Regions from separate parts of the Arthrobacter sp. 05N429 genome, predicted to be linked through region 2. Evidence: riboswitches for the same ligand, from Rfam matches in the RefSeq annotation. Region 2 holds a riboswitch; each other region holds the start of a gene.
What was found. A riboswitch is a leader RNA that binds a small molecule or an ion and turns the genes downstream of it on or off. The one in region 2 is predicted to bind S-adenosylmethionine.
Positions count from the first base shown of each region.

Region 1: it holds a riboswitch for S-adenosylmethionine, as region 2 does, so the genes downstream of both, AC1DF4_RS03240 (aminotransferase class V-fold PLP-dependent enzyme) here and AC1DF4_RS10950 (bifunctional o-acetylhomoserine/o-acetylserine sulfhydrylase) in region 2, are expected to answer to the same signal.
Region 3: it holds a riboswitch for S-adenosylmethionine, as region 2 does, so the genes downstream of both, AC1DF4_RS10505 (DUF1737 domain-containing protein) here and AC1DF4_RS10950 (bifunctional o-acetylhomoserine/o-acetylserine sulfhydrylase) in region 2, are expected to answer to the same signal.

Region 1 is NZ_JBFTMQ010000001.1:679,241-688,810, forward strand. It holds gene AC1DF4_RS03190 (peptidoglycan DD-metalloendopeptidase family protein) at 1-622, shown strand, start outside; gene smpB (SsrA-binding protein SmpB) at 744-1,214, shown strand; RNA gene ssrA (transfer-messenger RNA) at 1,318-1,686, shown strand; gene AC1DF4_RS03205 (hypothetical protein) at 1,825-1,959, opposite strand; gene AC1DF4_RS03210 (hypothetical protein) at 2,009-2,380, opposite strand; gene AC1DF4_RS03215 (fluoride efflux transporter FluC) at 2,443-2,817, opposite strand; gene AC1DF4_RS03220 (fluoride efflux transporter FluC) at 2,814-3,230, opposite strand; gene AC1DF4_RS03225 (metal-dependent transcriptional regulator) at 3,231-3,944, opposite strand; gene AC1DF4_RS03230 (Nramp family divalent metal transporter) at 3,961-5,247, opposite strand; gene AC1DF4_RS03235 (class I SAM-dependent methyltransferase) at 5,418-6,176, opposite strand; gene AC1DF4_RS03240 (aminotransferase class V-fold PLP-dependent enzyme) at 6,267-7,733, opposite strand; SAM riboswitch class IV at 7,768-7,881, opposite strand; gene AC1DF4_RS03245 (glutamyl-tRNA reductase) at 7,957-9,492, opposite strand.
Region 2 is NZ_JBFTMQ010000005.1:38,941-48,510, reverse strand. It holds gene AC1DF4_RS10970 (LysR family transcriptional regulator) at 1-4, shown strand, start outside; gene AC1DF4_RS10965 (MFS transporter) at 132-1,514, opposite strand; gene AC1DF4_RS10960 (DinB family protein) at 1,676-2,215, opposite strand; gene metX (homoserine O-acetyltransferase MetX) at 2,317-3,480, opposite strand; SAM riboswitch class IV at 3,492-3,607, opposite strand; gene AC1DF4_RS10950 (bifunctional o-acetylhomoserine/o-acetylserine sulfhydrylase) at 3,790-5,148, opposite strand; SAM riboswitch class IV at 5,169-5,284, opposite strand; gene AC1DF4_RS10945 (VOC family protein) at 5,489-6,127, shown strand; gene AC1DF4_RS10940 (CPBP family intramembrane glutamic endopeptidase) at 6,252-7,016, opposite strand; gene AC1DF4_RS10935 (histidine phosphatase family protein) at 7,094-7,774, shown strand; gene hutI (imidazolonepropionase) at 7,808-9,016, opposite strand; gene AC1DF4_RS10925 (NAD(P)/FAD-dependent oxidoreductase) at 9,028-9,570, opposite strand, start outside.
Region 3 is NZ_JBFTMQ010000004.1:331,936-341,505, forward strand. It holds gene AC1DF4_RS10475 (glycosyltransferase family 2 protein) at 1-85, opposite strand, end outside; gene AC1DF4_RS10480 (ATP-grasp domain-containing protein) at 72-1,016, opposite strand; gene AC1DF4_RS10485 (PIG-L deacetylase family protein) at 1,013-1,918, opposite strand; gene AC1DF4_RS10490 (PLP-dependent cysteine synthase family protein) at 2,298-3,320, opposite strand; gene AC1DF4_RS10495 (aromatic amino acid ammonia-lyase) at 3,280-4,929, opposite strand; gene AC1DF4_RS10500 (NtaA/DmoA family FMN-dependent monooxygenase) at 4,934-6,229, opposite strand; SAM riboswitch class IV at 6,417-6,532, shown strand; gene AC1DF4_RS10505 (DUF1737 domain-containing protein) at 6,594-6,860, shown strand; gene AC1DF4_RS10510 (rhodanese-like domain-containing protein) at 6,857-7,276, shown strand; gene AC1DF4_RS10515 (O-succinylhomoserine sulfhydrylase) at 7,277-8,485, shown strand; gene AC1DF4_RS10520 (glutamate--cysteine ligase) at 8,497-9,570, opposite strand, start outside.

The DNA of each region.
Region 1 (9,570 bases), on a different contig from region 2:
CAAGCCGGGAATCCAGAACCAGCTCGCCCAGGTCAAGGCGCAGCAGGACGCTGTCGCGGCTGAAATCGCCGAACGCGACCGCAAGCTGCGCGAAGCCTGGGAAGCCGAGCAGCGCCGCATCGCGGAGGCAGCCGCAGCGGCGGCCCGCGCCCAGGGCCAGGCCAAGCCCCCGTACGTGCCCGCCCCGCCAGGGAACCCGTCCGCGTTCGGGCTCCGGAGCCCCTTCAACGGCGTCCGGATCAGCTCGGGCTTCGGTTGGCGCGCGACGCCGCCGGGCACCATCGACTTTTACGGCCAAGGCGGCTACATGCACACCGGCATCGACTTTGCCGCGGCCTGCGGCACCCCCGTCTACGCCGCGGCGGCAGGCACCGTGTACTCGGCCGGATGGGCCAACGACGGCGGCGGCAACAACGTCAAAATCTCGCACGGCGTGGTGCAGGGCAACTCCCTGACAACGATCTACTACCACAACGTCAGTGTTACGGTGTCGCCCGGGCAGCAGGTCAGCCAGGGACAGCTGATCGCCTACTCGGGAACCACCGGCAACTCGACCGGCTGCCACTCGCACTTCGAGACCTGGCTCAACAGCCGGGCCGTTGACCCGATGGGCCTGCTCTGATCCGCCCGGAGCGGAAGCGCTCCGGGCGGACTGCCGTTCTGCCGTAAACTGGAGGAAGCCCTCCGTCCCGGTCCTGCACCGATCCGGTAAAGGGCCTCCCATCGATCCAAGGAGTTCTACCGTGCCGAAAGAAAGTGGCCGTAAGGTAGTGGCCACCAACCGCAAGGCCCGGCACGACTACCTCATCCTCGACACCTACGAGGCCGGAATTGCCCTCATGGGGACAGAAGTGAAGTCCCTCCGCGAGGGACACGCCTCCATGGTGGACGGCTTCTGCACGTTCTACAACGACGAGCTGTGGATGGAGGGCATCCACATCCCCGAATACCACCAGGGGAGCTGGACCAACCACGCCGCCCGCCGCCGTCGGAAGCTGCTGCTGCACCGCGATGAGCTCACCAAGATCTCGCACAAAATCCGCGAATCGGGCTTCACCATCGTCCCGCTTCAGCTGTACTTCGTCGACGGCCGGGCGAAGGTGGAAATCGGCGTCGCCCGCGGCAAGAAGGAATACGACAAGCGCCAGACGCTGCGCGAGCAGCAGGACAAGCGCGAGGCCCTGCGCGTCATGCGCGAGCGGAACCGCCGCTGACGAACCGCCGGAGCGGCCGGGAATGAATCCGGTGGGCCTTGCGTTATGATTGGTAGTCCGGGAAGGATACGAATGTATCCGGCCGGGTTTGATAAAAAAATACGGGGATGATCGGTTTCGACGATGTTAGTCGCGACAGGTGAAGCGGGCCGAGGATGCAGAATTATCTCGTAAACGCTGTCTGCAAACCAATAAGTGCCGAATCAAAACGCACTGACTTCGCTCTCGCTGCCTAAGCAGTAAGACAGTCCGTCAGCCCGAGGTTGCTATTGCCCCGGATCCTGGCGTCATTTAGATAGCCACTGCTGTTTACCTCCGTCATCGGGGTGAACGGGACTCTTAGATGACTGGGCCCGGATCGGCCAGCTGTTTGCAGCATGGCCGGGGCCGAGAAAATCCGACGCAAACTGCGCCCGGAGAAGCCCTGACAACACGACATCGGACGGGGGTTCAATTCCCCCCATCTCCACCATCGGAGCCCCGGAAACGGTGCTCCACCCCGTAGAGTCCCACACAAAAGGCCGGAAGCTTCAGCTTCCGGCCTTTTGCTTTGCCCGGTTGTTGGCAGAAGCGGCGGCCCGGCTGGCGGGCGGCGCTCATCCGAGTGCGTTCAGCGCTTCTTGATATGGGCAACGGGGTCCGAGTGCGTCTCTGCGACGTTCTTGGACTTCTTCTCGGCCCGTTTTTCCTTGATGGTTTTCACGGGTTTCTTGACCGCGCTCCGGTGCGGCGTTTTGTCAGGCATGTGGGCGCTCCCTAACAGCGGGGGCCCGGGATGGCCCCGTGGTACTAAGTTACGCCTCAGGTACCGCGACGTCCACGATGCCGACGAACCGGCTGCCCACACCCTCATACTCGCTGCGGACCAGTCCGGCGCCGACGCCGGGAACCTCATAGGGGGCGTGGTGCGCACAGCACACATAGGTGAAGTCCGGCCACCACTTCTTCGGCCGGGCAGCCTCGGAGAATCCGCAGACCGCACACGTCAGCTGGACCCAGACCGGCCGCTTGCCGGTCCGGTTGGCCTTGGACTGCACCAGCCACGCCGGCGGGTTGTCCAGGAGTTCGCCGAGCTCGGCGTCGCTGAGCCGGGGCGGGATACCGTGACGGTGGGCCATCTCCAGCGGAATGTCGAGGATCTGGGCTGCTTCACGTCGGGTAACCATCCTTCAACGATACGGGATGGGAGGGCCCTCGAATGGCCCGCGAAGGGCCGGCGTTACGCCCGTCACAGGCCGGTGACGGCCAGCCCGAGCGCTGCCGCGGCCAGGCCCGCGATCAGGTTGGCGGCAATGTTGGCGGCGGCCGCGCGGTACCGCGTCTCGCTCACCAGCCGCACCGTGGCGGTGGTCCAGGAACTGAAGGTGGTCAGGCCGCCCGCGAGCCCGGTCGCGAGACCGGCCTGCCACTCGGCCCCCAGCCCCAGCCGGACCGTCAGCCCCATGGCTGCGCCGATGATGAAGGAGCCGGCCACATTGACCGCGAGGGTCGCCCACGGCCAGTGCGGATGGCGCCCCGGGTGGTGCGCGAACCAGGAGTCGACGGCGAAGCGCAGCAGGGCGCCCGCGACGCCGAAGACACCCACCAGCGCGGCGGTGATCATGATGCCCTGCCGCTGAGGTCGGCCAGGGCCTTGCCGGCCTTCCAGCCGGCGGCTGCTGCGCCGAGTCCCAGGACGAGGGAGAGCCCGAGGTAGGCCAGCCAGCTGGCATGGAAGCCGCCACGGTACAGCTGGTCAAGGGAGAACACCACCGCCGAAAAGGTCGTGAACGAACCCAGCAGCCCGGGGCCGAGGCCGGCCCGCAGCCAAAAGGCGGTCTTTGGCCGTGCGATCCAGACGGTGGTGAGGGACGCGAGGACAAAACTTCCGACGACGTTGATTGCCAGGGTGGTCCACGGGACGCTCCCCGCCGCCTCCGGGAACAGCAGCCCGGCCCCGTAGCGCAGTTCCGTTCCGATCAGGCCGCCGACGGCGACGGCGGCCCAGGCGCGCCGTCCCGGCAGTCCAGCCCGCATTCAGCGCCGTTCGAGGCGGCAGCCGGGATGGGTCGTCTCGCTGTGGACCCAGAGCGCGGAGGCGACTTCCTCGGCGAGGTCGAATTCGCGCCGGGTCCCACCGCTCCCGATGAGCACCACCAGGGCACCGCCGAAGGGCTTCCTGCCCAGAACTTCGACGTCCGCGTCCAGCGCGATTTTCTCGGCGGAAAGGTAGCGCAGCAGCTCGGGGTTGTCGTCGCTGATGCGTGTGATCAGGCCGGTGTGGCCGTCGTCGAGCTCGCTCATCCGGTGGGCCGCCGGCATCCGCACGGAGCCGTCGGCGGCCGGGATCGGATCGCCGTGCGGATCCCGCACCGGGTCTCCGAGCTTCGCAGCCATCCGTTCGATGAAGGTGTCGGAGACGGCATGTTCCAGGAGTTCGGCTTCGTCGTGGACCTCGTCCCAGCGGTAGCCGAGCTCCCGCACGAGGAAAGTCTCGATGAGGCGGTGCCGCCGGACCATGGACAGTGCCAGCCGGACACCGTCGGCCGTCAGCGTGATGGCGCTGTAGGGCTGGTGGTCCACGAGGCCCTGGTCCTTGAGTTTGCGGACCATCTCGGAGACCGAAGAGTTGGCGACGCCGAGGCGCTGGGCAAGCTGGGTTGAGGTGATGGGCTTGTCCTGCCACTCCGTAAAGGAGTAGATGACCTTGACGTAGTCCTCGATCGAGGAGGATGGCAGGCTGGTCTTCACACCGTCCAGCCTACCGTCAGGCGGCGCCGGAGAAGGTCAGCCACAGCAGGACCAAGTTGAGTGCGACCACCAGGACCACGGCGGTGATGGCGGCAATGCGGAGTGCCATTCCGTCCGCGAAGCGGCCCATCAGAGCCTTGTTGCTGGTCAGGACGACCAGCGGGACAAGGACGAAGGGAATGCCGAAGCTCAGGACGACCTGGCTGAGGACCAGGCCCCAGGTGGGATCGAAGCCGATGCTCAGCAGCACTACGGCAGGAATGAGGGTGACGACGCGGCGCGTCATCATCGGGATCCGGATCTTGAGCAGGCCCTGCATGATGGATCCGCCGGCGTAGCAGCCCACGGAGGTTGACGCCAGGCCGGAGGCGAGCAGGCCGACGGCGAAGATGACGCCGACGAGCGGACCCAGGTTGGCCGTGATCGCGGCATGGGCGCCCTCGATGGTGTCCGTTCCCTCCTCGCCGCCCAGGGTCGATGCGGCCAGCAGCAGCATCCCGATGTTCACGATCCCGGCTATGGCGAGGGCAGCCACGACGTCCCAGCGGGTGGCTTTGACAAGACGCGCCAGGGCCGGCGCAGGCACGTGGAGGTGCGGGTTCGGGCGGTGCCGGTCCCGGGAAAGGGCCGAATGGACGTAGATGGCGTGCGGCATCACCGTGGCGCCGAGCATGCTGGCAGCCAGCAGCACGGTGTCCGGACCCTGGAAGCCCGGGATCAGGCCGGCCGCGACGCCCGCCGGGTCCGGCGGGCTGATGAAGAGGCCGGCCAGGAACCCGATCGTGATGATGCCCAGCAGGAAGATGATGATGAACTCGAAGGGCCGCTGCCGGTTCCGGGCCTGGACGGCCAGCAGGAGCATGGAGACGCCGCCGACGATCACGGCACCGAGGGGCAGGGGCAGCCCGAAGAGCAGGTAGAGCGCGATCGCCCCGCCGACCACTTCGGCCAGGTCGGTGGCAGCGGCCACGATCTCGGCCTGGACCCAGAACGCGCGGCGCCAGACCGGCTTGAGCCGCTCGCCGAGGATCTCGGGCAGGCTCTTCCCAGTGACGATCCCGAGCTTGGCGGACTGGTACTGGACCAGCACGGCCATGATGTTGGCGGCCACCAGAACCCAGACCAGGAGGTACCCGTACTGGGCACCGGCTGTGAGGTTCGCCGCCACGTTGCCGGGATCCACGTAGGCGATCGCGGCGACGAACGCAGGGCCCAAAAGGCCGATCATGGCGCGGCGGCTGCCCGGTTTCCGCCGGGCGGGCGCCTGCGGCGCCGGCGCTTCGTGTCCTGTTACTTCCAGCACAGCGGGCTCCCCTGGGTAGGTGCGTCGCATCGACGCGGCCGGTGACGGCGGGCTGGTGCCCGCCCCATAATTTGTAGCTGCCTATAAACAATTATTAGGCATACCGAAACCATAGGCCAGCGTGCAGATTCGGGGCAACGCCACCCCGTGGAACCGCAGGCCCAGCCGGGTCAGGCCCGGACAGCCCGCCAGCTCTGTGTCAGGTAGGGGAGGGGGAGTGTTTCGCCGGGGTCGTGGCCCAGATGCTCGTGCAGGTACCAGTCGAGATTGCCCAGCACCTTGGCGCGGACCGCCTCGCTGGCCGCCAGGTAGTAGCTGCGGGACTTCGTCAGTTCCATGATGTCGGCGGTGCGCACGGGATCTTCCCAGCGAGTGAGGTGGCTCTCCAGCCCCGCGAGTTCCGTCCCCAGCGGAGGCCTGAAATGCGGCTTGTGGACGTCGCCGGCATGCATGATCCGCGAGAGCCGGTGCACCCAGGGAACGGACGTGTCCAGCTGGTTCCAGACAAGCCCCAGGACACCATGGGGGCGGAGGATCCTGGCGATCTCCGTGCTGGCCAGGACGGGATCGCACCAGTGCCACGCCTGGGCGACGGTGACGACGTCGAAAGCCCCGGAGGGCAGTCCGGTGTGCTCGGCGGTACCCTCGACGGCGGTGACGCCCGGAAGCGTCCTGCGCAGCTGCTCCAGCATGTCGGCGGACGGGTCAACAGCCACCGTGCGCAGCCCGCGCCCGGCCAGCAGCGCCGTGAACTTCCCGGTGCCGGCGCCCACGTCAGCGGCGTCCTTCGCCCCGGCGGGAATCAGCCAGTCGGCCGAATCGTCGGGGTAGCCCGGGCGCACGCGTTCGTAGTGCTCCCCGCCGTCCTGGAAGCTCTGCCCGAGCTCCTGGCGCCGTTCCCCGTGCAGTTTGGGGCCACCGCGTGCCACGTGCGATCTCCTTCGGCAGGTCCGGATGGGTACTCTCCGAATTTACCGCACGCGGCAGGGGCCCCGATGCCAGATTGTTTCCCCGCCCAGTCAGTCCTGGGTGCAGGGGGCCGCGCCGGCAGTGCCGGGCGTGTTGGGTGCCCAGTGCGGGTAGCTGCGGGTGTCATTCGACGGAACCCACCTTCCCGCGTCCACCACGTAGTCCCAGCCGAGGCCGGTCTGGCGCAGCTCCTGGATACCGGCGAGCAGACGCTGGGCGTCCTCCAGCCGGGACCCGACACCGAAGCTGGCCCGCAGCGAGCCGGAGGGCAGCCCGAGCCGACGGAGCAGAGGGTGTGCGCAGAAGCGGCCGTCGCGCAGCCCGATGCCGTGTTCGGCCGAGAGATACGCCGCCACCAGGCCCGCGTCGTAGCCTTCCACGGAGAAATTGACGACGCCGATCGTGCCGGTGCCAGCCCCGTTCCCCGGTTCGTGGCCTGCCGGCACGTCGTAGGATGCACTGTCCGAGAAGATCTGGTGGACGGTCACGCCGTCGATCCGGGTGAGGCCCTCGACGAGGAACGACCGGATGGCGTTTTCGTGCGAGTGCCACTGGTCCACGTCCAGGCCGGCAATGACCTGGGTGGCCCGGGCCAGGGTGGCGGCGCCGAGGACATTGGGGGAGCCGCCTTCGTGCCGGGCGGGGCCGGTGGTCCAGCTGACCGTGTCGATCCGGGCGTCCTGCACGGCTCCGCCGCCGGCCAGGTGCGGCGTGCCGGCGTCGAGCCAGTCGGGACGGCCCACCAGCACTCCCGCGCCGAAGGGTGCGTAGAGCTTGTGCCCGGAGAACGCGAGGTAGTCGACGTCGTCCGCGGTGATGTCGATCCGCCGGTGCGGGGCCAGCTGGGCGGCGTCGACGACGATCCGGGCGCCGTATTCATGGGCCAGGGCGGCCAGTGCCCGGATCGGAAGGATCTCTCCGGTGACGTTGGAGGCGCCGGTGACGGCGAGCAGACTGACGCCGCCGTGGGCGAGTTCCCCGCGGAGCAGTTCCAGCGTGGCGGCGAGGGTGGGTGCGGCGATGACGCTGCGGTGCGGCACCCGCTGCCAGGGCAGGAGGTTGGCGTGGTGTTCGATGTCGAGGTAGAGCACCTCACCGGTGTGCACGCCGTCGACGACGGGCAGGCAGCCGGCCAGCAGGTTCAGGGAATCGGTGGTGTTCCGGGTGAAGATCACGGCGTCGTCCGGACGGCCGCCCACGAAATCTCGGACAATGGTGCGGGAGTTCTCGTAGACCGAGGTGCTGATCTGGGAGGCATAGCCGGCGCCGCGGTGGACACTGGCGTAGAACGGCAGGATTTCGTTGAGGTACGCCGAGACCACCGACAGCGCGGGCGCCGAGGCACCGTAGTCCAGGTTCGCGTAGCGGACGTGGCCGCCCCGGATCAGCGGCGCCTGGATCTCGGCGCCCGTCACCGCGGCCAGCGGACGGCGGGCGAGGGCAAACCGCGCATCTGGATGCGCTTGGCCGGCACCGGCATGGAGTTCGGGGGTGGCGGGAATGGTGGCAGTCGTCATGGGACCTCGCTTGAAAAGGACCCCACGTACCGGGGATCCGCGCTTGCCGGGTCCGTTCCGGACCGGCCAGGTCGTCACCCGGGGCACCCCGCCGCGAATGGAGGGTTGCCGGCCAGCAAACCGGGGTTTAGCGCTGGCACTCGTGACCTGTTTCGAGCCTAGGACATTCCCCGCCCGCGCGAAAAGGTGCGGGCTGAATGTGAAGCTGTTTGTTACGCGGGCGCTAGCACGCTGCGCAGGTTGCGGCGATGCCTGTCCGGGGCCTCGTCAGGAGCTGGAAGGTTGAACAGGTTCCCGGGCATCCGGCGCCCGGCAGGGCGGTGCCGCCGCAGACCGGATTGGCCGTCGCTGCGACCGCTTCGTCAGGTTCTTCGGCGGGTACCCGGACTAGCCCGGCCGCGTCCCGGCTCAGGGCGGCCCCCTGGCTGCCGGTGGGGATGCTGAGGCCGAACAGGGCATCGAGCGCCGCGGCGTAGTCGTCCTGGCGCCCGAGCGCGGCGAGCTCCCGGCCGCGGACCGTCGGGGTATGGAGCAGGCGCCGGATCAGATGCCGGAGGGCGAGGTTCACGTCGTCAGCCGAGGCAGACCGGCCATGCTGTTTGCTGACGCGTTCCATTTCGCTGTGGAGGACCTGGTGGAGGTGCTCGCGCAGCGCGACGACGGCGGTATCTACGGCGCGCCCGGCTTCCTCTTCCTCGAAGTGGCGTGCCGCCCGCCGGACCAGGGCGCGGGCGCGCCGCAGCGCCGCGGCGTCCGCCGGGGGAGCAGCACGGTGCACCGATTCCAGCGTGATGAGCTCGACTCCCGGCAGCCCGCCCACGCGGGGGTCGAAATCATGGCTGGGAGCGAGGTCGATGATGGTGAGCGGACGGGCCGCGCCCTCACGCCACCGGGTGAGGGCGGCAGCGTCGAGGCGGGCCCCCGAGCCGCTGCAGCCAATGACGAGGTCTGCCCCGGCAACGGCTGCCGGCAGCTGACCGGCGGAGAGGGCGGCGCCGCCCCTGGCCGCTACGAAGGTCTCCGCGCGGCCGGAGTGGGAGAAGACCGAAATGTCGGAACATTTCCGGTTCCGGAGCAGCTCCGCGACGCACCCGGCGTAGGCGCCGGTCCCGAAGAGGACAGCCGACGCCCCGGCGATCCCGGCCTGTTTGGTGCCGTCCCGCGGGCCTCCGGCGGCGGCAAGGTCCAGGGCAACGGAAGCGATGGATCTGCTCGCGCTGCTGAGTGCGGTCTGTGCCCCCACGTCCTTCGCAGTGCGGGACGCGGCCTGGAACAGCCTGCCCAGCCGTCCGCTGGTGGTTCCGGCGGCCTGCGCGTCGGAGAGTGCGCGCCGGACTTGGCCGGCGACTTCGCGCTCACCCACGACGACTGAATCCAGCCCCGCGGCAACGGCGAAAAGGTGTTCGACAGCCGCAGTTCCCCGGAGTTCCTCGAAGAGGCCCGTAAGGCGGCTCATGGGCAGGCCGGACCAGACATGGACCGACCCGAGGACGTCCGTGCGGGCGGCTGCCAGGCCCGATCCGGACGGGACTTCGCAGTAGATTTCGAATCGGTTGCAGGTGGACAGGACCACGGAAGCGGTGACGGGCGGCCCGTCGGGGACAATATTGGCGAGAAGCTGCGGGGCGAGCCCGGTGGCGGCGGCGTGCAGTGCGGCGGCGGATTCCGGCTCCAGGTCCCGGTACTTCGCCATGAGCACCAGCAGTACCGGGCCGATCCCGGCGGTGCCGCCAGTCCGGGCTTGAGCTGTGTCAGACAAGGCTGCTCTCCTCCCAAAAAGATGCCCTACCTTGAGGCTGGCTGAGGCCGGCCGTCTTGGACAGCGTCGTACAGGGAG
Region 2 (9,570 bases):
CTGAGTAGTCTTGGCCGGCTGAGCCGGTCTGGCAGGCTCAGCCGGACGGCGCAAACGGCAACAGCCCGGGCCCCGCAGTGCGGGGCCCGGGCTGTTGCCGTTGCTTCGTTGTTGCTGTCGGTTCTGCTTGCCTACTTCTTGGCAGCGGCGAGCAGATCCGCGGTGCCCTGGGCATCCGCGGCGTCGACGTCGTGCAGGGAGATGCCGCGGGTTTCCTTGAGGAAGAACACGGCCACCATCGTGACCACACAGGCACCGAGGAGGTAGATGGCCACCGGCGTCGAGGACTTGAACTGGCTCAGCAAGGCGACGGCGATGATCGGCGCCATCGAACCGGCCACGATCGAGGTGACCTGGTATCCCAGCGAGACGCCGGAGTAGCGCATCCGGGTCGGGAACATTTCGGCCATGATGGCCGGCTGGCCGGCGTACATGAGCGAGTGGAACAGCAGGCCGATGGTGATCGCCGCGAGGATGATGAGGTCGTTTTTGGTGTCCATCATCGGGAAGGCGAAGAAGCCCCAGGTGCCACCCAGGATGGCGCCCGCCATGTAGACCTTTTTGCGGCCGAGGTTGTCGGAGAGCCTGCCGACCATGGGGATCACGGCGAAGTGGATTGCGTGCGCCACGAGCAGCAGGAGCAGGATCCGGGAGGTGTCCGTCTGGACGATGACCTTCAGGTAGGTGATGGAGAACGTGACTACGAGGTAGTAGAGGATGTTCTCCGCGAAGCGCAGGCCCATGGCGGTGAAAACGCCGCGGGGGTAGCGGCGGAACACTTCGCCGACGCCGTAGCCCTTCTTCTCTTCGGTGACTTCCTTCTGGGCCTCCAGGAAGATGGGGGCGTCAGTGACCTTGGTCCGGATGTAGTAGCCGACCAGCACGATTACGGCGGAGAGCCAGAAGGCCACGCGCCAGCCCCAGCTGAGGAAGTCAGCGGAGGACAGGGTGGCGGACAGCGTGAACAGCACACCGGTGGCGAGCAGGTTGCCCAGCGGAACGGCGGACTGCGGCCAGGAGGACCAGAAGCCGCGGGACTTGCTGGGGCTGTGCTCGGCAACGAGCAGAACTGCACCGCCCCATTCACCGCCAACAGCGAAGCCCTGGGCGAAGCGCAGGAAGACGAGGAGTGCCGGAGCCCAGTAGCCGATCTGCTGGAAGGTGGGCAGGCAGCCCATCAGGAAGGTGGAGACGCCCACCAGGATGATGCTGAGCTGGAGCAGCTGCTTGCGGCCGAACTTGTCGCCGAAGTGGCCGAAGACGATGCCGCCGATGGGGCGGGCAATGAAGCCGACAGCGTAGGTCAGGAACGCGGCGATAATGCCGTCAAGTTCCGTGCCGGAGTTCGGGAAGAAGATCTTGCCGAAGACGAGGGTCGCCGCGGAGGCGTAGAGGAAGAACTCATACCACTCGACAACGGTGCCGGCCATGGAGGCCGTTACTACTTTTTTGAGGCCGGACGATTTGACGTCTTCCTCTTCCGGCCGCCTGGCGGCAGCGTTTTGCGTACTCATTTCGACTCCTTTGGCGTCTCCGTCGACACCCTATGGACCTCTGGGCAATCGATACCTGTGATTTGTGACACGGGCATCATTCTCAACGAGTATGGACGCTCAAGCCCCGCTCCTCAACGGCCATTAGTGCAGAGCGCATCTGCAAAAATGCACAATTGGCCTCATTCTCCGGTGCTTCCGTCCACGGATTCGCGCAGCAAATCGGCGTGGCCGTTGTGCCGGGCGTACTCCTCGATCATGTGGCACAGGATCCACCGCAGGCTGGGCGCCCCGCCGTCGGGCCATGGACGCCGGGCCAGTGAGTCCATCCCGCCGTCGGCAAGGGCCTCGCCCACGAGGGTGCGCGAGCGCACGACGGTGTCCTGCCAGCGGGTGCGGAGCTCGCCGGCGGAGTCTCCGGCGGCCGAGGAAAATTCCCAGTCGGGGTCCGCTTTCCAGTCCACCGTGTTCCAGGGCGGTTGCCGGTCCTGCCCGTGCAGCGTGTAGGAGAACCAGCTGTCCTCGACATAGGCCATGTGCTTCAGGAGCCCGCCGAGGGTCAGGGCCGAGGAAGCGGTCTTCGCGCTCAGGCCCGCGGCATCCAGGCCGGCGCACTTCCACTCGAGGGTGGCCCGCTGGTAGTCGAGGAAGCCCAGAAGCGTGGCGGCCTCGCCGGCCGCGACGGGAGGTTCCGCACGGCCCTGTTCATCAATGGTGGTCATGCGCCGTGAGCCTACCGGCGGTCGTGCCGCTAGCGGTAGTCCAGGCCCGACGTCGTTCTGCCGGACCGGCGCGGCCCGGCAGGCAAAGTGCCGAAGAACGCCTAGCCGAAGAAGTTCTGCCGGAGCTGGCTGCTGAGCTGGCCGATCTCGGTCAGGAAACCGTCGTGTCCGATCGGCGCCTCGATGGTGTGCACGGCCACGTCCCCCGGCAGGGCGGCGGCCAGCGCCCGGGACTGGGCCGGGAAGTACAGCCGGTCCGAGTCGACGGCCGCCACCAGGAATTCCGCCGTGGCCGGGGCCAGGGCCTCCGTGAGGGCGCCGCGGCCGCGGCTGATGTCATGGCTCATCAGCGCCTCGGTGATGGCGATGTAACTGTTCGCATCGAAGCGGCGGACCAGCTTGTTGCCCTGGTGGTCAAGGTAGCTCTCCACCTGGTAGCGGCCGCGGCCGGCCAGCGAGCCTGCTTCCAGCGGGGCCTCTTGCTCCTGGGCATTCCGGCCGAACCGTCCATCCAGCTCCGCGGCCGAGCGGTAGGTGATGTGGGCGATCCGCCGGGCCAGTGCCAGGCCTGCTTCCGGCTGCTGACCGCCGTAGTAGTCCCCGCCGTTGAAGTTGGGGTCCTGCCGGATAGCCAGAGTCTGGGCCTGGGCGAAGGCAATCTGTTCGGCGGTGCTGCTGGCGCCCACCGAAAACACGCCGCAGCGCCGGACCCGGTCCGGGTAGCTGACGGCCCACTCGAGGGCCCGCGCCCCGCCCAGTGAACCGCCCAGCACGGCGTACCAGCTGCGGATTCCCAGGGCGTCCGCCAGCCTGGCTTCGGCCGCCGTCGTATCCCGCAGGGTGACCAGCGGGAAGCGGGAGCCCCAGGGCCGGCCGTCCGGCGCCGGCGTCGAGGGTCCCGTCGAGCCGTAGCAGCCGCCGAGGATGTTGATTGAGACGACAAAGTACTTGTCCGTGTCCACGGGGGCGCCGGGTCCGGCGAGCTGCTCCCACCACCCCGGTTCCTCGCCGGCGCCCCGCGTGACGTGGGTGTCCCCCGTCAGGGCGTGTTCGATCAGCACCGCATTGGAGCCGTCCGGATTGAGGGTTCCCCAGGTCTCATAGCCGAGGGTGACATCCGGCAACCGGGCGCCGGATTCGAGTTCCAGGTCGCCAATCCGGAGGTACCGGACGGTTCCATCCAGGGCTGCATCACCCGGAACCGGGGTCTGGACGTGGGAGGTCGTGTTTACGGGTGCACCCTGGCGGGTGACGGCAATCGTCATGTGAGGACCTAACTTCGCGCTTGCCCACCGTCAGCTGACCGGCAGGCCAGGTCTTCACCCGGGGCACCCCGCCGCAAAAGGAGGGTTGCCGGCCAGCAAGCCGGGGCTGTCACTGGCACTCATGACCTGCACTGAGTTTACGAAACGCGGCGGCGTTGTGGCGAAGATTGTGACGCCCGTGTGACAGCCGTATCCGTCAGCACCGCAGTTTCCCCACTTTTGCAGGCCGTGTGCGGCGGGTCGCCCCGAGTTGTCGGCGATTCCCGGCGTCATGCCCGCAAAGGTGGGGAAATTGGGCGTTGACCTGGCTCAGGCGTCTTTGGCCGCCCGGAAGCCGGCTTCGAGGTCCGCGAGGATGTCGTCGATGTGCTCCAGGCCCACGGACAGGCGCACCAGACCGGGATTGACGCCGGCAACGGCCTGCTGCTCCGGGGAGAGCTGGCTGTGGGTGGTCGACGCCGGGTGGATGACCAGCGAGCGCACGTCACCGATGTTCGCCACGTGGGAGTGCAGCTCCAGGGCATCGACAAACCGCTTGCCGGCCTCCGCTCCCCCGGCGATGTTGAAGGCCACGACGGCGCCCGTCCCCCTGGGACCGTACTTGCGGCCGCGCTCGTACCAGGGGCTCGACGGCAGCCCGGCATAGGCAACCGATTCGACGTCGGCCCTGGCCTCGAGCCATTCGGCGACAGCGGTGGCATTGGCCACGTGCCGCTCCACCCGCAGGCTCAGGGTCTCGATGCCCTGGGCGATCAGGAAGGCGTTGAACGGGGATACCGCCGAGCCGAGGTCGCGCAGCAGCTGGACCCGCGCCTTGAGGATGTAGGAGAGGTTGGCGCCGAGGGCGCCGTCCTTGCCGAGGTCCCGGGCGTAGACCAGGCCGTTGTAAGTGGGGTCAGGGGTGTTGAATCCCGGGAACCGCTCCGGATCCGCACCGAAGTCGAAGTTGCCGGAGTCCACGATCACGCCTGCGATCGCGGCGCCATGGCCGCCGAGGTACTTGGTGGCGGAGTGCACCACGATGTCCGCACCCCACTCGATCGGCCGGATCAGGTACGGGGTGGAGAGCGTGTTGTCGACGATCAGCGGCACCCCGGCCGCGTGCGCCACCTGCGAGATGCCCTCGATGTCCAGGACGTCCTGGCGCGGGTTGGAGACCACTTCGCCAAAGAACAGCTTGGTGTTGGGCTGCACGGCGTCGCGCCACTGCGCCAGGTTGTCCGGGTCCTCCACAAACGTCACGGAGATACCGAACTTCTTCAGGGTGTGCGCCAGGAGGTTGTAGGTGCCGCCGTAGAGGCTGGGGCTGGCCACCAGATGGTCGCCGGCCTCGGCGATGTTCAGGATCGCGAAGGTCTCCGCGGCCTGCCCGGAGCTCAGCAAGAGCGCCGCGAGCCCGCCTTCCAGGCTGGCCACGCGCTGTTCCACGGCGTCCTGGGTGGGGTTGCCGATCCGGGTGTAGATGGGAGCCAGTTCGGCGAGGGCGAAGCGGTTGGCGGCGCTTTCGGCGCTGGGGAAGACGAACGACGTCGTCTGGTAGATCGGGAGCGACCGGGCACCGGTGGCGCTGTCCGGCTCCTGACCGGCGTGGATCTGGCGGGTTTCGAAGGACCAGGCGTTGGACATCGGAGACTCCTTTGAGGACTGGGCACAGACTGCCCGGAGCACCGTGGCCCGGGTCAACTCTGGCGCCGCGCTTGCCTTCCGGCGGGCGCCGGACGGCCAGGTCTTCACCCGGGGCACCCCACCGCGATACGAGGGTTGCCGGCCAGCAAGCCGGGGCTGTGCGCTGGCACTCATGACCTGACCCCAGTCTAGGAACCGGTTCCGGGCTCTGGATAGCTTTGTGACGAAGATGAAGCCGGGCGGCCGGCTGGCCCGGCGGGACCCCCTGGTTCCTTGCAATGACGCGGAAAAGAGCACTTCGGGGACTCCCCGAAAATGACATCCCATTTCGGTTAGGCCAGCCTAAGCTGAGAGCCGCATCACAAAGTGCCAAGATGAGGTCATGCGCATGGATCACGTCTCTTACGCCTGTGAACAAGATGGCCTCGCTGCCACCACCGAACGAATTGCGTCTGCCCTCGGCGTCGAAGCCGTGAAGGGCGGAGTACACCCCCGATTCGGGACCCGCAACATGATCATCCCGCTCGCGGGACACAAGTACCTGGAGGTCGTGGAGGTCCTGAACCACCCGGCTTCCGACAAGGCCCCCTTCGGCCAGGCCGTCCGTGCCCGCTCCGAAGCAGGCGGCGGCTGGATGGGCTGGTGCGTCGAGGTTGACGACCTGGCCCCGTTCGAGGAGCGGCTCGGCCGCGCCGCCGTCAACGGCAACCGCAAGTTCCCGGACGGCCGCGAACTGGTCTGGAAGCAGATCGGCATCCTCGGGCTCATCGCCGATCCCCAGGTCCCGTACATGCTCAAGTGGGAAGGCGACCCGGAACTCCACCCGTCGAAGGCCTACGAGAGCCAGGTCAAGATGTCCGCCCTCACGATTGCCGGCTCCGCCGAGCGCGTCACCGAATGGCTGGGTGTTCCGGTGGAAAAGCCGCTGGAAGACGTGGCCGTGAACTGGATCGCTCCCCGCGGGACACCCGGCATCCTGTCCGTCACGTTCGAGACGGCCTCCGGAGCCGTCACGATCTGACGTTTCACCGTCCCACACTTCGGCCGCCATCAGCGGGTGCCAATGACGTCACCCACCGATGGCGGCCGAAATACTTTAACGGCGCACCGGCGGCTCGGCCGGTAAAGCGTTGCTTGGTCCCTGCTCAGCCCAGGCCGATGGCCTTGCCGAAGAGGCTGAAGCCCACGAATGCCACGATGTCCAGCACCGCGTGGGCGATCACAAGCGGCATCAGCCGGCGGGTTTTGGTATAGACCACGGCGAAGATGACACCCATGATGGCATTGCCGATGAACGGGCCAAACCCCTGGTACAGGTGGTAGCTGCCCCGCAGCATGGCGCTGGCGAAGATGGCCGCAGGCATGGACCAGCCGAGCTTCCCGAGCCGGTCCAGAAGGTAGCCCACCACGATGACCTCCTCCACGATTCCGTGCCGGATCGCGGAGAGGACCAGCACCGGCACCGTCCACCAGTAGGCGTCCAGAGCGCTGGGGATGATCGCCGTCGTGATGCCGAGTGCCCGGCCGGCGGCGTAGAGGCCCAGGGACGGGATGCCGATCAGCGCCGCCAGTCCGAAGCCCTGCAGCAGGTCCTTGCCGGGCCGGTCGAAGTTGAGGCCCAGTCTCTGGAAGGCCGTGACGCCGTGGCCGGACGGCCGGTGTTCCGTCAGGAAATAGATCACCAGGACCACGGGGACCAAGGCGAAGATGATGTCCAGCAGCTGGTAGGTGAGGTCAAAGTACTCGCGGCTGCTTTGCGAGCGGTTCAGCGTGGAGGTCCCCTCGGCGAGCGGCGCCCTGGTCATCTTGTCCAGCAGTTGCACCACCGAATACACGGCCGACTGTCCCAGGGACAAGCCCAGGACAATCCACATTTCAATCCGCAGCCGGCGGCGGGAGGGAACCAACATGGTTCCATCTTGCCTGCAGTTGCCGGTAGTTGCCTGAATCCGGGCCGCGACGCTGCCGGGCCCTATGCTTGGGGTTTATGAGTGCGCCCGCGAAAATCATTCTGATCCGGCATGGCCAGTCCGCCGCCAACGCCGACACTTCCATCTACAACCGGGTGCCCGATTACCGGATTCCGCTGACCGAACTCGGTCTGGAACAGGCCCGGGCAGCCGGCGAACAGGTCCGGCGGCTGCTGGACGGCCGGCAGGCCTGCGTGTATGTCTCCCCCTACCTTCGGGCCTACCAGACCCTGGAGGCGCTCAACCTCGGTCCGCTGATCGAGCGGGTGATCGAGGAGCCGCGGCTGCGGGAGCAGGACTGGGCCAACTTCCAGATCGCCGGTGAGATCGAGGACCAGAAGGAACTCCGGAACGCCTACGGCCACTTCTTCTACCGCTTCCGGGAGGGCGAGTCCGGCTCCGACGTCTACGACCGGATCTCCTCCTTCATGGAAACCCTGTACCGGCACTGGTCGAAACCGAGCTACGCCCCCAACGCGCTGTTCGTCACCCACGGACTCACCATGCGGCTGTTCTGCATGCGCTGGTTCCACTGGTCGGTGGAGTACTTCGAGTCCCTCAACAACCCGGACAACGCCGAGGTGCGGAGCCTCCTGCGGACCGAGCTGGGCAAGTATGAGCTGGACAAGCCCTTCAGCCAGTGGGTGGAGCGCCGCGTCGACGAGACGGTCCTCGACGCCCCGCCGATGTTTTTCTAACGGGCCCCGCAAGAGTTGGGGCCACGAGCCCAGTCAGCGGGCGCGGACCCCCGCGCGCCAGACGGCGTGGGTCAGCGGAATGCCGGGCCGGTAGGCCAGATGCGTGGCCGAGGGCGCGTTGAGCACGTGCAGGTCCGCGCGGTGTCCGACGGCGATCGAGCCGACGGCGCGTTCGCCGTCGGCGTCGTTCCCGGACTCCCGACCGAGCGCCAGCGCGCCGCCGTAGGTCGCGGCGCGCACCGCCTCGTGGACGCTTAGGCGCATCTGGAGCACGGCGGTGGTGACGCAGAAGGCCATCGAGCTGGTGTAGGAGGTCCCCGGGTTGCAGTTGGAGGCCAGCGCGAGCTGCACGCCGGCGTCGAGCAGTTCCCGGCCCGGCGCCAGCGGCTGGCGGGTGGACAGGTCACAGGCCGGCAGGCACGTCGCCACGGTGCCGCGCCCGTCACCGGACTCGGCGTCCCAGCCGGACCAGCTGGCGGCGAGGGCGTCGACGTCGGCGGCGGACAGGTAGTTCACGTGGTCCACGCTCGCGGCCCCGAATTCGACGGCGAGCCGCACGCCGGGGCCTTCCCCGAGCTGGTTGCCGTGCACGCGCAGGCCGAGCCCGGCGTCCTTGCAGGCCTGGAGCACGCGCCGGGACTGGTCCTCGGTGAACGCTCCCCGCTCGCAGAAGACGTCGGCCCAGCGGACGAACGGCCGGACGGCCGCGAGCATGGGGCCGCAGACCAGGTCCGTGTATTCCTCGGCGTCCATCCCGGCGGGCACGAGGTGCGCGCCGAGGTAGGTGACCTCGTCCGCCACGGTGGAGGCGATCCGGGCGCTGCGGGCCTCGTTCTCCACGTCCAGGCCGTACCCGGTCTTGGTTTCGAGGTAAGTGGTGCCCTGCGAGACGGCTTCTGCCACCCGGCCCATCGCGAGCCGGGTGAGGTCGAAGTCGCTGGTACTCCGGGTGGCGCCGGTGGTCACGGCGATCCCGCCGGCGCTGTAGCTCTCCCCTGCCATCCGGGCCTGGAACTCGGCGGTCCGGTCGCCGGCGAAGATCAGATGGGTGTGCGAGTCGACCCAGCCCGGCAGCAGGGCCCGGCCCCCGGCGTCGACGGCGTCGTCGGCGGCCGGCGCGTCCGCCGCGGGGCCGAGCCACGAGATCCGTTCGCCCTCGATGACCACCGCCGCGTCCTTCAGGACCCGGTGGTCCGCGTCCTGGGTCATCAGCTCGGCAATGTTGGTAATGAGGGTGCTCATGAGTCCATTCTTCAGCGCCGGATGGACCAGCGCGTCGCCGCCAGGGCTTCCACTGTCCGGGATGCCGGACCGGCTGCTTGGGCCCCGCCCGGAGCCACAGAGGCGCTCTGGCCTGCGAGGATGAGTTCCGCGGCCAGTTCGGCGATGGCGGAGGACGTCTGGAATCCGTAGCCGCCCTGCCCGGCGAGCCAGAAGAATCCGGGGGCTTCGGCGTCGAACCCCACCACCGGGATACCGTCGGCCGCTTCCGTCCGCAGCCCGGTCCAGGCCTGGCGGACGCCGCGGATGCCGAGGGTGGTCAGGGTGTCGAGGCGGGCGATCAGCGCCTCGACGTCGCCCGGGTGCGGCTGTGCGTCCTCAGGCCCGCTCGGTTCGTGCTCCGAGGGCGAGATGAGGACCTGTTCGCCGTCGCGCCGGAAGTAGAAGCTTTCATCCGCGGCGGCCACCATGGGGCAGCCCTGCGGGAGCGGGTGGTCGACGTCGACAATCGCTGCGGTGCGGCGGTACGGCTGCAGCTGGACCTTCTCGACACCGCTCAGGACGGCAAGTTCATC
Region 3 (9,570 bases), on a different contig from region 2:
TCACCAGCCCGAAGACCAGGATCGGCACCCCGAGCACGAGGAGCAGGAGCAGGGCCGCGGGGAGGGTTGATTCAAACCAGGACATTGGCGTACACCCCTGTGCTTTGCCGGAAGGACGCCGGGTTGAAGGACGGAAGGGCGAAGGACGCCAGCACGGCGTCGAGCAGTTCCGGGGCCTGTGCGCTGTTCGCGCCGAACCGGGCGTTCACCTCGAGGACCACCGGGGTCCCGTCCGCTCGGCGCCGGACGTCGACGTCCACCGGGCCGGCGAGGCCCAGGGAACGGACCGCGGCCATCGCCACGTTTCCCACGTCGATCGCCTCGCCGGCTTCTGCCCGGCGGGTCGCGACGGCGTTCCCGACGTTGCCTTGTGCCAGCTCCGTCTTCTCCACAACGACGACGAACGGCGCGGCGCTGTTGTGCGCGGGGGTGCCGAACACCATGGGTCCGTACTCGGTGCCGGGGATGAACTCCTGGATGATCTGCCCGTCCGGGAGATGGTGCCAGTCCACGTCCGTACTTCCGTCGATGACGATCACGCCGCGCCCGCCGCGGGAGACCCGGGGCTTGACGACGACGGGTCCGCCCAGCGCGGCCATGGCGGCTTCCGCGTCGGCGAAGTCCCCGGGCACACCGAACCGTGGCACTGGGACTCCGGCCGATTGCAGCTGCCAGGCCGTGAAGAGCTTGTCATTGGCGACCGCCACCGGCCCGGGATCGCCAATGATCACGCGGACCTCCGCCCCAAACGCCGCCCGGAACGCCGCAATTTGCGGGAGTTCCTCGCTGACTGTGGGGATGACCAGGTTGATGCCGTCATGGACAACGAGCCTGCGGAGCGCCGAAACCAGCTCCGGATCCGATGCGGGCGGGACGGGGACAACCGTAAGGCCCGACCCGGCGGGAAGCTCGCGGACGTCGGCGCCGAGGACGGGAATGCCGCGGGCCTTCAGTTGGGCCGCGATGGCGCTGCCTGCCGGCCCTCCCGCGCCGGTGACCAGGACGCGGGGCTTCACAGCTTTTCCATTTCGGTGTTCAGGAGGCGGATGGGCTCGTAGGCTTCGGCAACCCGGCGGCGGGCCTGCCCGCCCCGGAAGGAGGCCATGCCGCGGACACGCTCGGGAGTCATGTACGGCTTGGCGAGCTGGTCGCTGTGCATCTTGACCGCCTGGACCTTGGCATCCATGTAGTCGTCAATGTCGACGAACACGCTCGGATTGAATTCCCGCGTCGCGGAGGGGCTTTCGTAGCAGAGGATCGAGTGATGCTGGCGGGCGGCCCGCAGCGTGGCCTGGTGCACGGCCTGGTGGTCCTGGTGCTGGTCGTGGTTGGAGTGCGTCAGGATGATGTCGGGGTTGTAGCGTGCGATCGCGGCCTCGATGACACCGACCATCTCCTGGCTGTGCCGGTTGAGCTCCGTGTCGGTGAAATTGTGGTGGGTCATCCCGGTGAGGCCCATAAACGCCGCGCCCCGCTGGGCATCCAGCGACCGCTCCAGGGCGTCCCCGCCACGCTTCCCGTCGCTCAGGACGAGTCCCTGGACCTCGTGGCCGGAGTCGATGAACTTGGCCAGGGTGCCCCCGCAGGCCAGTTCGAGGTCGTCCGGGTGGGCGCCGATGGCCAGGACTCGGCGGGGCTGCCGGGCCGGGGCGCCCCCGGTGCGCAGGGCCGTCATGGCGACGCCCAGCGCCGCGAGGCCCCCGAGGGTTGCGGTGAAGTCGGCGGTCCGCCAGAAGTCCGGCGCGTCGAGGATGAAGCAGGCCAGATTCGTCAACAGCAACGTGCCTGCAACTGCGAGGGAAATCTGCCGGAGCAACTCGGGCCGGCGCAGCCGCCGATGGAACCAGGAACGGCCGACGGCGGCGGCCACCAGAAAAGTGATCAGGAAAACAATGAGCAGGACATATATCGAGACCATGGAAATCTAATTCCTTCGTAGAAGTACCGGCAGCCCTCAGCGCTGGCCGGGCTAATTGTCAGTCCGCGGCATCTCCGGCGGGGCGCATGACAGCAACCGGCGCAACCGTGATCGGCTGCGCGCGCACCTCTGGGCGTTGACCAGCGCATATGTTGCACAGCGCGATTGCCCCCCGGCATGTTGCGTGGCATTTGGGACCTTCTGGAGACCTTGGACTTGCTCTTCCAGTAAAGGTGAGTCGCCTATCAGATGACCCGAGTAGGGACTACTTGAAACTTCATCGATCAGAATTAAATGCCGAGCCGGGTAGTACTCGCATTCATTACTTCGACTACCCGAATTGGCTTTTCCTGCCGCATTCCTGCCGCTTCCTTCGCGGTTATTCGTCGCGGGTTTCCCCGGCGGGGTGGATATGGTTTTCGGCCAGCCACACCGGGTTGAAGGCCTTGCTCAGGTAGTTGCTGCCGGCGTCGGGGGCGATGGCCACCACCACCGAGCCGTGCGGCGCGGCGAGCGCCACCCGAAGAGCGGCCGCCACCGCGAGTCCGGAAGACGGTCCCAGTGACAGTCCCTCATCGTTCAGCAGCCGGTGCGCCGTCGTGTAGACCTCGTCGTTCGGGATGCGCAGGAAGCGGTCCACCGTGGAACGGTTGAAGGCCTTCGGCCAGTCGGCCTCCGGCCAGGTATTCCCCACCCCGTCCACCAGGATCTGCCCCGCGTGCCCGCCACTATAGACCGAGCCGAACGGATCGGCGCCGATCACCTCGACGTGGCCCGCCGATTTTTCCTTGAGGTAGCGGCCGGTGCCGCTGATGGTGCCGCCGGTGCCCACACCGGCGACGAAGTGCGTGACCGTGCCGCCGGTCTGCTCCCAGATCTCCGGCGCCGTGGTGTCATAGTGCGCCTGCGGGTTGGCGGGGTTGTCGAACTGCAGCGGACGCCACGCCCCCGGTGTCTCCGCCGTGATCCGTGCCGCCACCGCCCGCGCGTTCTCCGGCGATCCGGACGGTGCGTCCCAGTCCGTAATCACCACCCGCGCGCCGTAACGGTGCAGGGCGGCCAGCTTCTCGGCGGAAATCGAGTCACCCGTGACCACAACCACCGGATGGCCGGTCAGTGCCCCGATCAGGGCAAGTCCGATTCCGGTGTTCCCCGACGTGCTCTCCACGATCGTGGCGCCCGGCTGCAGCGCCCCGCTGCGCTCGGCGGCCCGGACCATACTCAGGGCCGTCCTGTCCTTGATCGATCCGCCCGGGTTTTCCGATTCGAGTTTGACGTAGACCGCGCTGGCCAGGCCCTTGGTGATCGTTCTCAACCGCACCAGCGGGGTGTTGCCCACCTGGGCAAGGACGGCATCCGCGTCATTGGGCAGCTTCTCCGCGACCGTGTGCTTCCCCGTCATGGCTTTCCCCCTCCCCTGTGGCACGTTCCGCGAGGGCGGCGTGCAGATCATCGCGCGCCGCGTCCAGCAGTGCGGACGCCGTCAGGCCGCCGGAGGCGCCGTAGGCCAGCACCCGCTCAAGGCGTGCCTGGATGGCGCCCGTCCCCGCCCCGAGCGGCCGCTCTCCGGTCCCGGCCGCCCCCGGGCCCCCACCGTCGCCGGCGCGGGACAGCAGGTAGGCCGCCGTCAGCGCCTCGATGGTGAAGAGCTTCTCGGCGGCCTCGGCGGAGCGTTCGAGCTGCTGCAGGGCCAGCGGCGCCAGCGTGGAATGGTCCTCGACGTCGGCGGACAGGGTCGGAGCCCCCAGGGTGGCCGGCGCCGCCAGGGTCTTCAGCTCGGCCAGCAGCCCGGCCGCCGAGTACCAGAGCAGGCCCGGGAGCTCCTCCCGCTCCAGGGCGGCGCCGTCCCCCGCAGCGGCAAGGTGCAGCTGCCGGATCCGGCGCTGCGGCGGATAGAGCTTGGCGATCCGGCGTTCGCTGCTGATCCCCAGGTGCGCCAGGCCCACCCGGAGGGCTTCGAAGGCCAGGGCCAGCTGCATGGGCTGGAAGTTCCCGCCGGACACCATCCGTCCCGAGGCCAGGTCGGTCAGCGGATTGTCGCCCTGTCCGTTGAGCTCCACTTCGAGGGCTTCCTCGAGGGCGCCGAGCTGCCAGCGGAAGGCGCCGTGGGTCTGCGGGGCGGCCCGGAAGGACAGGGCATCCTGCGCTGAGGCGTCCCGGCCGTCCTGCTCCAGCCAGCCGCCGCGGACCAGCCGGCGGACGTTGCCGGCGGAGACAGCCTGGCCGTCGACGGCCTTGGCCGCCTGCACGGCCGCGGAGAAGGGGCTGAGGTTCCCGCCGCCGTCGTACCGTGCGGTCGCTTCCAGCGAGAGCGCCAGCGCGGTGTCGGCCAGGTCCGCCAGGCGCAGGAGCCGTCCCAGCAGGAGCGCGCCCACGCCGATCGAGTAGGAGTTGGCGCTGACCAGGGCCAGTGCTTCCCCCGGCGCCAGGGCCAGGGGCTCCAGCCCGGCGGCGGCGAGCGCCTGCGCGCCGGGGACGGGCGGCCCGTCCGGAGACAGGACTTGTCCCTCCCCGATGGCGACGGCGGCGACGGCGGCGAGCTGGGTCAGGTCCGAGGATCCCACGGAGCCGTCGCGCGGGATGGCGGGAAGCACGCCGCGGTTGAGCAGCCGGGCGTAGAAACGGGCCGTCTCCGGGCGCACCCCCGAGCCTCCGCGGCTGACGCCGATCAGCCTGGCAAGGACTGTGGCGCGGGCTTCGGCGGCGTCCAGCAGCCCGCCGACGCCGCTGTCGTGGTAGCGGACCACCTGGACCTGGTAGGCGAGGATGGATTCCTCCGCCACGGCCGTGTCCCGGCCGGACCCCAGCAGCGTGTTGAGGCCGTAGACCTTGTGCCCGGACTCAATGGCCCGCTGGACCACTTCCCGGGAGCGGCCCACCACTTCGAGGGCCTGTTCGCTCAGGACCACCCGCACGGAGGGGTCGGCGGCCGCCGCGGCGACCTCCCGGGCATGCAGCCGGGCCGTGCCGATGAGGAAGGACGCTGCTGCGGCGGCCGGCTGGTCGGTCATTGCGCTAGAAGTCCCGCAGGTTCCGGCGGAGGCCGCCGTCGCCGTAGCTGGTCCGTATCAGCCCCCGGCGGCGGAGCACGGGGGTCAGCCGGTCCAGGACGCCGTGGACCGTCGCGGGGTCCACGAACCCGGAGAAGAGGAAGCCGTCGCCGCCCACCTGCGCCCCGGTCTCTTCGAGGTAGTCCGCGATCTCCTCGGCTGTGCCAATGATGCTGTCCCCGGCGCCGCCGCTGCGGGCCTGGAGGAGCTGGCGCAGCGTGGATCCCGGCGGCGCGGCCTTGGTGAAGTGGTCGAGGGTGCCCTGGTTGCTGTTGGTGTGCAGCTCCGGCAGCGGGGCGTCGAGGTCGAACTGCTTGAAGTCGATGACGGAGAGATAGGAGATGGAGTTGAGCTGGCTGTCGATGTCCCGCTGCGTCAGGTCCCGGCGCCGGGCCCGCAGCTCCTCCGCCTCCGCCCGCGAGCCGACCACTGTGGGCTTGAGGACAAACAGTACCTTGACGTCGTCGGGGTTCCGGCCGGCGGTGGCCGCCTCCGCCCGGATGGAGTCCCGGTAGGCCTTCATCCCGTCCGCTCCCCGGGCGAGCGCAATCGCGACGTCGGCATTGCCCCCGGCGAAGGCCTTGCCCCGCGGGGAGGCCCCTGCCTGCACCAGCACAGGTTCCTCCGGCAATGGTGCCGTATTCAGCGGCCCGCGGACCTTGAAGAACTCGCCGTCGTGGTGGATCGGGTGGACCTTGGTGTGGTCCGCGAATACGCCCCCGCCGGCGTCCTCCCGGATCGCGTCCGGTTCCCAGCTGCGCCACAGCCGGCGGACCACATCCACGAACTCCTCGGCCTTCTCATAGCGCCGGTCGTGTTCGATCTGCTGGTCCAGGCCGTAGTTCTGCGCAGCGAGGTCGCTGCCGGAGGTCACCACGTTCCAGCCCAGCTGGTCGTGCGAGAAGTGCTGCAGGGTGGCCAGCAGCCTCGCCGCCGTGAACGGCGGGTAGAAGGAGGCACTGATCGTCGGCACGATGCCCAGGTGCCTCGTGGCGGAGAACAGGTACGGCACGAGGGCCAGCGGATCGTGTTTCGGCGCGAAGGACGCCTGCGCCAGGGAGACTTCCGCGCTGCCGCCGTAGGTGTCCGGGACGGTGAGGGAATCCTCGATGATGAAAAGGTCCAGCCCTGAGCGTTCAAAGGCCCGGACCGCGTCCTGGTACAGCGCCGGCTTCTTCCAGTCATAACCGATCCCGTAGCCGGGGGTTCCCCAGCCCTGGACGCCGAAGCCGTGGCCCACAAACCACCCAAAATGCAGCATGGGACCGACTGTAGGGGCATCCGAGGTGTTCACGGCCACCTGATTTCATCCGGCGTAAAAGGACTTCACCTCCCGTCATTATCCTCCCGGAACCGCCGGATGGGTCCCCGCACTCCGGCGGATTCCGTTACTTAACATGACGACGGCGGCGGTGCCGGCCGGCGTCGCGGGTGTTACGTTTTTGGGGAGTAATGAGAACCGGCGCCAAGCCCTGACTGGCCGGTCGGCAACCCTCCCTTTCGCGGCGGGGTGCCTCAGGTGAATACTCGGCATATCGACCAATTCGAGCTGCAAGCGTGAAAGAAGGAGATCCGTCGTGCCTGACGCGTCCGCCCCCGCTGTCCCCGATACAGCACCCCGAACAGTGCCAGACCCCGCCGTCCCCGGTGCCGCCGGAGAGAGACTGGCGTACCGCCTGTTCACCGGCCCCGATGACCGCGCCTTCTGCGAGCGCGTCTCGGCCGCGCTGGCCGAGGGCTACGTGCTGCACGGCGGCCCGGCCGCCACGTCCAACGGCGGCAGCGTCATTGTGGCCCAGGCCGTGGTGCTGCCGGCCGCGATCGCCAGCGCCGATGCCGCCGTCGCCAATGCCGTGGATGATCTGGAGTTCGACGGCGAGGGCCACGCGTGAGCTACGCCGGGGACCTCAGCCCGCAGGAGGCCTGGACCAAGCTGGAGGACGGCGCCGTCCTGGTGGACGTGCGCACCGAGGGCGAATGGGCCCACATCGGCATCCCGGACACTGCGTCGGCGGGGGAAAAGCCGCACGATCCGCTGTTCATCCAGTGGAACCTCGCGGGCGGCATCCCCAACGCCCGGTTCATAGAACAGCTGAAGCTGCAGGCCCCCGACGGGCAGGGCACCGAACTGGTCTTCCTGTGCCGTTCCGGCGCCCGTTCCATCGCCGCAGCGATCGCCGCGACGCAGGCCGGCTACACCTCCTACAACGTCCTCGAGGGCTTTGAGGGCGAACCGGACCGCCACGGCGAGCGCACCGTCAACGGCTGGAAGAACCGCGGCCTGCCCACCAACCCCGGAAAGCACTAAGTGACCTTCAACCCCGACGCCGCCGGCTGGAGCGCCGACACCCAGGCCGTCCGCGGCGGACTCGACCGGACCGGCTTCCAGGAAACGTCCGAGCCGATCTTCCTGAACTCCGGCTTCGTCTACGAATCCGCGGCCGCTGCCGAGCGTGCGTTCACCGGCGAGGACGAGCGCTTCGTCTACTCCCGCTATGGCAACCCCTCGGTGGCCACCTTCCAGGAACGGCTCCGGCTGCTCGAAGGCACTGAGGCCTGCTTCGCCACCGCCTCGGGCATGTCCGCCGTCTTCACGGCCCTCGGCGCCCTGCTGGCCGCCGGCGACCGCGTGGTCGCGGCCCGCTCGCTGTTCGGCTCGTGCTTCGTGATCCTCAACGAGATCCTTCCCCGCTGGGGTGTGGAGACGGTCTTCGTGGACGGCCCGGACCTGGAGCAGTGGCGCGCCGCGCTGTCGGAACCCACGGCGGCGGTCTTCTTCGAATCGCCGTCGAACCCGATGCAGGAAATCGTGGACATCGCCGCCGTGAGCAACCTGGCGCACGCCGCCGGGGCGACGGTCGTCGTCGACAATGTCTTTGCCACTCCCCTGCTGCAGCGCTGCGGGGAGCTCGGCGCGGACGTGATCGTCTACTCCGGCACCAAGCACATCGATGGCCAGGGCAGGGTGCTCGGCGGCGCGATCCTGGGCACCAAGGAGTTCATCGACGGCCCGGTCAAGCAGCTCATGCGCCACACCGGGCCGGCACTTTCGGCGTTCAATGCGTGGGTGCTGACCAAGGGGCTGGAGACCATGGCCCTGCGGGTGAACCATTCCTCCGCTTCCGCGCTGCGGCTGGCCGAATGGCTTGAGGAGCAGCCCGCGGTCAGCTGGGTCAAGTACCCGCTGCTGCCGTCCCACCCGCAGCACGAACTGGCCGCGCGGCAGATGAAGGCCGGCGGCACCGTGCTGACCTTCGAGCTCTCCCCGTCCGCCGGGCGCTCGGCGAAGGAGGCCGCCTTCGCGCTGCTGGATGCGCTCAGGATCATCGACATCTCCAACAACCTCGGCGATTCGAAGTCCCTCATCACCCATCCCGCCACCACGACGCACCGCGCCATGGGGCCGGAGGGCCGCGCTGCAATCGGGCTCAGCGACGGCGTGGTGCGCCTCTCCGTGGGACTCGAGGACATCGAGGACCTGGTCCGCGACCTGGGCCAGGCGCTCAAGCAGGTCTAGGTTTCCTCCGGTCAGCCCTGGCGGATCCGCCCCAGGGACGGCCCCTGGTCAGCCTGGTCGCCCGCGGTCCCCTCCGTGGTCACCTCGACCGCCCGTTCGACGACGGCGGCGAGCCCGCCCGCGTGGAACGGCTCCCGTTGCAGCTGCGAACCCGAGCCCTCCGCCAGGATCCGGCCGACGCCCTCGCGGACCAGATCCAGCTCGCCCTGTTCCTCGAGCACGGGGGCCACGAAGTCCACGAGCGACCAGACCACGTCCGCGGCCGGGGCCGGAGTGAAGGTTCCGAAGTCCAGCAGTTCCCCGCGCAGTCCGCAGTTGCTGGCCTGCCAGGCGGCCATCCGCAGCAGCAGCGTCGGCACGGGGGCGGGATCGACGCCGTCGTTCCATTCCCGGGATGCGGACTCGACGAGCGCCCGCACGAGCACGGCGATCAGCGCCGCGTCCTCGGCCCGCAGGCAGACGTCGGCGACCCGGACCTCCACGGTGGGATGGAGCCTTGCCAGCCGGGCGTCGAAGTAGACCATCCCCTCGTCCATCAGGACGCCGCTTTCCACCAGCCGGGTCACCAGCCGCCGGTAGACGGCCAGGTTGCCGAAGATCATTGTGGGGCCGGACCCGGGCCAGCGGTTCCACGCCTGGGTTCGGTAGCTTTCGAATCCTGTCTCTGCGCCGTTCCAGTACGGGGAGTTCGCGCTGAGGGCGATCAGGACGGCAAGCTTGTCCCGGATCCGGTCCATCACGGCCACGCCTTCCTCCGGGGACTCCACAAAGGTGTGGACGTGGAGGCCGCAGGTCAGCTGGTTCCGGACCGTGAGCCCGAAGCGCTGCTGCATGGTCATGTAGCGCTTGTTCGGCGTCAGGTGGGTGGCGGCGCCTTGGGGCGAGGTGGCGAGGGCCGCGACGCGGCCGCCGTGCGCGCGGGCTGCGTGGTCAGCCCGCGCCCGGGCCTGCCTGAGCTGCCGGAGAAGTTCCGCGTAGTCCAGGCATGGCCGGGTCTGGGTTTCGATTTGTTCGAGCTTGAGCTCGTAGCTGAAGTCGGCGCCGCCGTCGTGGACCGGTTGCTGCCCCGGGAGAACCAGGGCGGC